2 regions of the Paenibacillus wynnii genome follow, and region 2 is predicted to be linked to the other one. Evidence: riboswitches for the same ligand, from Rfam matches in the RefSeq annotation. Region 2 holds a riboswitch; the other holds the start of a gene.
The links. Region 2 has a riboswitch for S-adenosylmethionine ahead of PWYN_RS01085 (methionine ABC transporter ATP-binding protein). Riboswitches for the same ligand answer to the same signal wherever they lie in the genome.

Region 1: it holds a riboswitch for S-adenosylmethionine, as region 2 does, so the genes downstream of both, metA (homoserine O-acetyltransferase MetA) here and PWYN_RS01085 (methionine ABC transporter ATP-binding protein) in region 2, are expected to answer to the same signal.

What each region holds. Positions count from the first base shown of each region.
Region 1 covers NZ_JQCR01000002.1:133,614-137,035, forward strand. The annotation lists gene PWYN_RS03595 (PLP-dependent transferase) at 1-982, opposite strand, end outside; gene metA (homoserine O-acetyltransferase MetA) at 1,026-1,943, opposite strand; SAM riboswitch class I at 2,052-2,180, opposite strand; gene corA (magnesium/cobalt transporter CorA) at 2,574-3,422, shown strand, end outside.
Region 2 covers NZ_JQCR01000001.1:202,025-205,446, forward strand. The annotation lists gene PWYN_RS01080 (methionine ABC transporter permease) at 1-530, opposite strand, end outside; gene PWYN_RS01085 (methionine ABC transporter ATP-binding protein) at 530-1,546, opposite strand; SAM riboswitch class I at 1,649-1,793, opposite strand; gene PWYN_RS01090 (Cthe_2314 family HEPN domain-containing protein) at 1,897-2,616, opposite strand; gene PWYN_RS01095 (UbiD family decarboxylase) at 2,640-3,422, opposite strand, start outside.

The DNA.
Region 1 (3,422 bases), on a different contig from region 2:
CGAGGCTCTCTGCGAAAGCAATTAATCGGATATGGCGGAGTAGAGGCTCCACGTATCTGGCATCTTTTACTTTAAAAGAAAAGATACCCGTATTGCCCGAGGACTGGCGGTTTTGCACATCATATCCCGGATGATCCGGAAGCCCCGGATGGAATACTTCCGCAATCGCATCGTGGTCCATCAGATAATGAGCCAAGGCCAAGGCATTGCTCTCATGCCGCTCCATGCGAAGCGCCAGTGTCTTCATTCCTCTCATCAACTGATAGCTGTCAGAGGGGCTGAGCACGGCTCCAATGGAGTTATGCAGAATAGCCATTTCAGCTGACAAGGCTTCCCCCTTAGTCACGATAAGTCCAGCCAATACATCGTTATGTCCGCCCAGGTATTTCGTTGCACTGTGAACTACAATATCCGCTCCAAGCTCAATCGGCCGCTGAAAGAAAGGTGTCAGCAACGTATTGTCCACGATGGTGAGCAACTTATGCTGGCTGGCCCACGTACACACAGCCTCGATATCGGTAATCATCATTAATGGATTGGTGGGTGTCTCAATAAATACCGCTTTTGTATTAGGAAGACGTACCTCCTCCAGCGCATTTAGATCATTGGTATCCACATAGGATGCGGTAATTCCAAATCTGGACAATATCCGTTCCAGCAGCCGGTACGTCCCCCCGTAAAGATCGAGTGAGACGATCAGATGATCCCCTTGGCTGAATAAGGCAAACACGGTTTGCAGCGCAGCCATCCCGGAGCTGCACGCAAACCCGGCGTCGCCGGATTCAAGTTCAGCAGAAACATTTTCCAATACGGATCTTGTCGGGTTCTTGGTACGAATATAGTCAAAGCCGGTGCTTTGTCCGAGTCGTGGATGGCGGAATGCAGTGGATTGATAGATGGGATAATTAACGGCCCCCGTTGCCGGGTCTTCCTGCGAACCGATTTGAGCCAATCTGCTTTCAATTCTGAGTTTCTCATCCATGTTATATTAAACCTCCTGGGTATTTTCTAAGTATCCATCTCATTTAAATCATAGGACCAATATCGTAAGGAGTTTCTTGATATACGTAGTAATTAAGCCAATTGGCAAACAATAAGTTAGCATGGGCACGCCAGACTGCGGGCGGTGTCCGCTGCGGGTCATCTTTCGGATAATAATGTTTTGGTAATGGCACTTCCATCCCTTTAGCTACATCACGGTCATACTCCCACTTCAGAGAGAAAGGATCATATTCTGAATGACCGGTTACAAAAATCTGTTTGCCATCATGGGTAGCTACTAAATAGATGCCTGCCTCTTCTGATTCTGCAAGAATCTGTAATTCAGGTATAGCTTCTATATCCGCTCGGGAGACATCTGTATGTCGAGAGTGGGGAACATGAAATAATTCATCAAACCCGCGAAGCAGTTTTACGTTATTGGATGTAACCGTGTGTGGGAATACACCGAAGCATTTCTCATCCAGGCTTTCTTTACGAACACCGAAGTGATGATATAATCCTGCCTGTGCAGCCCAACATATATGCATTGTCGAAGTAACATTTTGTTTACTCCATTCAAAAATCTTTTTCAACTCTTCCCAATAGTTAACATCTTCGAAATCCATCTGCTCTACCGGAGCACCCGTGACAATCAGGCCGTCAAAACGGCGTTCGCTAATCTCATCAAAGGTTTTATAAAAGCTTTCCAAGTGCTCAGCCGATGTGTTCTTGGAGGTATGGGAACTAGGATGGAGCAGAACTACATCCACTTGGAGCGGCGAGTTACCGATCAAACGCAGAAGCTGTGTTTCCGTAGTCTCTTTTGTAGGCATCAAATTCAGAATAGCTATACGCAAAGGGCGTATATCCTGGTGAAAGGCCTGGCTTTCGTCCATCACAAAAATATTTTCTCCGGATAAAACCTCTTTGGCCGGTAAACTGTCGGGAATTTTAATCGGCATTAGCTTCTCACTCCTTAGCTGAAATTGGATACCGCAAAACGGCTCCTGGTATAACAAAAAGACCCTTCTCAACAGAGAGAAAGGTCATATTTACAGTCATATGCGCCTCTCTCATCTGCCAGAATAACCTGCCTGACGCATGCGCCACACAAGTTTCCGCAAGAATTAGCACCGTGCGTTTACACGCCGGTTGCCGGGTTTCATCGGGCTAGTCCCTCCACCTGCTCTTGATAAGATTAAGCAATATTTAATTAAATTTCGTTAGAAATTACTTTAAATCATGAACCTAACTTTCGTCAAGCCCATACAATGCATTAGTACTATAAAAAACCTAACAATTTGTCTTGAAAGAGGCATATCTCGGCGTTATACTAGACAAGTGTTTCATACCCGAACGAACAGAAGAGGTGAGATGAAGATGGAAGGCGACCCGAGCTCGCAGATAAGCGTACAGACTGAACAACCACACAGGATTAACATCAGCTTGCCGGCGGCGGGAGCAGTACTTCTTCATGCCTTTGGAATGTTATTCGGCCCTGTTTCCTCTTAGTGACCCGGCCAAGCTGATTTTTTTCTGTGCTATTATTAGCATCCCTTGGAGAAGACTAGGGACAGAAGGAGTGAAATCAGATGAAAATCCGGCTGGTAAATGCAGGGGTTTTTACACAGATCGACGATATTGAAGCAACATTGACCGCTCCGGCGGAAGGGTTTTATTGGATTGACGCAGATTTGGAGGATTTAGAGCATCTTCAGCCTCTTTTTAATCTGCATGATCTGGCTGTAGAGGATTGCCTCAGCGAAGAGGATCAGCGTCCGAAGATCGAAATTTACGAGAGTCACTATTTCATAGTGGTAAACAGTATCCGATTTGATGATGAAGAAATATTCCTTCGAGCACTGAACGTGTTTCTCGGAAGACATTATATTATTACCGTTACCCAACAAAAAATTAATGAACTGCGTATCCTGAAGCCTATGCTCTGGGAGCAGGAGGTTAGCGAACCTGACCGGTTCCTGTATTTGCTCATTGACCTTGTCGTGGATAACTACTTTTCCGTCGGCGACCGGATTGAAGCGCGAATCGAGAAACTGGAAGAGGATATCCTCATGCATACCAAGAAGTCGCACCTCAGTGAAATTATAGGTCTGCGAAGCGAAATCCTATGGCTGAAGAAGATGCTTGGACCGCAAAAAGAAGTTATAAATACTCTTAATAAAAAAGACCTCCGCCTGATCGATGATCAGTTGCAGAAGTATTTTAGCGATATATACGAAAATGCGGTAAAAATTTCTGAAACCTTTGAAACGTACCGCGATCTGATGGGCAACTTACGTGAGGCCTACCAATCCAGTATCGCCAATCGTGCCAATGAAATTATGAGAGTATTTACAGCCATAACCACGATTTTCATGCCCCTGACCGTTATAACAGGTATATATGGGATGAACTTTGATAATATTCCTGAAATTCATACG
Region 2 (3,422 bases):
AGACCGCCACCCCCGACCATACCGGACATTGCCGTATATGCCACCAAAGTTACCACAGTAATAGTAACCCCAGATATTAGGCCTGGACGAGCTTCTGGCAAAAGAACCCGCGTAACGATTTGCGTTGTTGATGCGCCCATCCCCTGAGCAGCCTCTATGACCCCTCTGTCTACTTCCCTAAGTGCTGTCTCCACAAGGCGGGCAAAGAAGGGTGCAGCACCCACAACAAGTGGTGGGATTGTGCCCAATACGCCAATGGAAGTACCTACAATGGAATAAGTAAAAGGGATTAATGCGACCATTAAGATAATAAAAGGAACGGAACGCAGGATGTTCACAAGGAACGATAAGACTGAATAAATGACCCCTACAACGGGCTTTGAGGATCGTCCCCATAAATATAGCACAATTCCGAGTGGTAAACCAAGAATAATTGTGAAGATTGCGGAACTCCCTAACATTTTCAAGGTATCAAAGGTGGCTTGGAGCATTTCATCCCAGTTTACAGTGGAAAAATTCAAGCTGGCCATCAATCCATCACCTCCACATCAAGGCCTTGAGCCAGTAGTTTGCTAATCGTCTCTTGGATGGCTTCAGAAGGACCCTCAAAACGAACGATCAATTGACCGTAAGGTACATCTTTTATGGTAGAGATCGTGCCCTGCAATATTGCGAAAATAACACCGGTCTCCTTCACTACGTGGGAGAGAGTGGATTCATACGTTTTTTGACCCAAGAAGGTGATCTTCACTGCTTTTGAGGACTCTGGGTGGGGTGCATTAATAGCTGCCCGTAGCGGTCCGTCGTTTTGTGTCTCACTGCGAATGAAATCTCTTGTAATATCATGTTTCGGCTTCAGGAACACCTCGGTCACATCCCCCTGCTCTACAATCCCTCCGCCATGTATAACAGCGACACGGTCGCAAATGCTCTGGATGACATGCATTTCGTGAGTAATGAGAACAATGGTTAGATTGAACCGTTGATTAATGTCCAGCAAAAGTCTAAGGATGGAATCGGTAGTCTGCGGATCGAGCGCCGAAGTCGCTTCATCACACAGCAGCACATCAGGATCGCTGGCTAATGCCCGGGCAACCCCTACCCGCTGCTTCTGTCCCCCTGATAGCTGAGCGGGATACTTATTCCAGTGATCTTCAAGGCCTACAAGCTTAAGCAGTTCTCTAACCTTGCTTTGAATGGACTCTTTCGATGCCCCCGTAAGACGGAGGGGGAATGCGATATTCTCAAAGACCGTTGCTGAAGATAACAGATTGAAATGCTGAAAAATCATCCCGATCTTACGCCGCTTCTGCTGCAGCTGTCCTTGGGTAAGCTTCGTGAGGTCAATACCATCCACCCAGACCTCGCCTTTTGTAGGACGTTCCAACAAATTTATGCAGCGAATCAATGTGCTTTTGCCGGCGCCGGAGTGGCCGATGACTCCAAATATCTCGCCTTTTTTAATAGATAAGTTCAGTTGTGAGAGAGCAGTAGCTGCCTTTTTGCCTTTTCCGTATACCTTAGTTAAACCTTTAAGCTCTATCATTTTTGCCGTCCCTCCTTATAGAAGTGATTATTTACATACAAAAAGACCCCTTACTGATCCTTTGCAGATCATAAGAGGCCCTGTGCGCGTATTTACAATGCCGTCTCATCTGCCAAAGGCCGCTGCATACATGCGGCATTGTAGGAATTAGCACCATGACATTCACATTCAGTGTCCAAAAGAACACTTAGTATAAATCGGTTGCCGGGCTTCATCGGGCCTATCCCTCCGCCGCTCTCGATAAGATGTAAGTATTAAGTTAGTGGTCATAAACTGTATTGCATGTAAGTATAGAATATTTTCAAGTTTTTTGTCAAAGCAAATCTTTGGAAATATTTCATTTCTTGATTTCAGTGACGACTGACATCCTTGCGCCACTGCTCAAGACTGTATCTATAGGCCACAGTGAGTGATTTACATACCATGTTCAGCCCTAGCCTCAAATCCTCCAGATGTGCATCCACATCTTCAAGCTTCACCTTCTCATTCAGCCCTTTATGCCGCTGCCACAGATCATCCTCCATTTCGGAATTCATATAATGAATCTCCGAATTTCGGCGTTTGCGCAAGTTCTGCAACGGCTCACGGTATGCATCCTTCACTTTGTTCAATTGCTCGACTAAAGCCTTATGATCCTTAATGATATTAAATTGGCGAAGCACAGTGAAATAGGAAAAATGAGCTTTTACCTTGGAGGTATTCAGGTCATAAAGGGCATTCAATACAGTGCCCAGCTTGTCCAGCAAAGAGAACACACGGATAAAGCCATTTTTGTAAAAATACACATATCGGGCGTATTCCTCCTGCTCCAGCACAGGCATATCATCTAGAGTCCCAGTGATCACAGACCTCCTATAGTAAGAAGCTGCGAACCAGCTTTGCTCAAGTTCATCCAGTGACGAGATCAGCCCCCGTGTCCAAATCTCCAACTGGCGGTAGACATGATCCCGATCCTGAGTGCTCTTCATTTCCTTACGCAGCAGTGCTGCCATCTGTTCCATACTATTCATAGCCTCAGCCAATAATCCGCTATTCACGCGGGGAGGCTCACCGAGTAAAATCCGCAGCATACATTTCCTCCTCAAACCACTTCTTAAGCCGTAGGGAAATAATTCTTCCAATTTTGATTGACCCGCTCAACGATATCCTCATTCGGGAGTATCTCCTCAGAATTCCTCTGCTTCATACGCGCATCAATCACAATGGGCAGCTTATAGCCAACATGATGATTGACCACTTCTGACTCCGCGTAAATATCTGTTGCAGGATTGAAATGGGTAAATACCGACCCAAGAAATGACGCCTGTGTTTTCACGGTTTCGGCAGCATTATCCACAAGAATGACCAGCGGCCACGAAGTTCCCCTGTCACGAAGAGCGGCTACCAGACGCTGGGGTAATGTTGGATCTTCCTCATAGGATGCCCCTGAAGCAGCAAGACAACCGCCGCAATAAGGCTGTACATCATGTATGCCTGGAATTACTCCCTCATCATAAGCACGCGGTAGGTCACGAATAGGGCTACCCACTCCGATCATGATCCCCTTACTGCCTGGATTCAGTTTCGTGCCTTTATCATTTACTTCATCATAAGATGTTTGGTTGAAAATCAATAAGTCTCCCGCGGGGTTGAAACGTTCCAGCACAGTCTCCAATAGCTTTGGAAAATCCGACAGCTCTACGGGTTCATTTGTAAGCAGCAAAAATCGTGTGCGGGATAGCTGACCTTCTCCCAAAATTCGGAATGCCGCGGCAAGGGTTTCCTGCGAGTAACTCACATGAACTACAGCCGAGGCCAGTGTTTGCGAGCCGGTCTCCGAATATGTCCATAATGAACGAACAGAAGGCATCACTAGGGGATAAGCTGGAGACAAAAG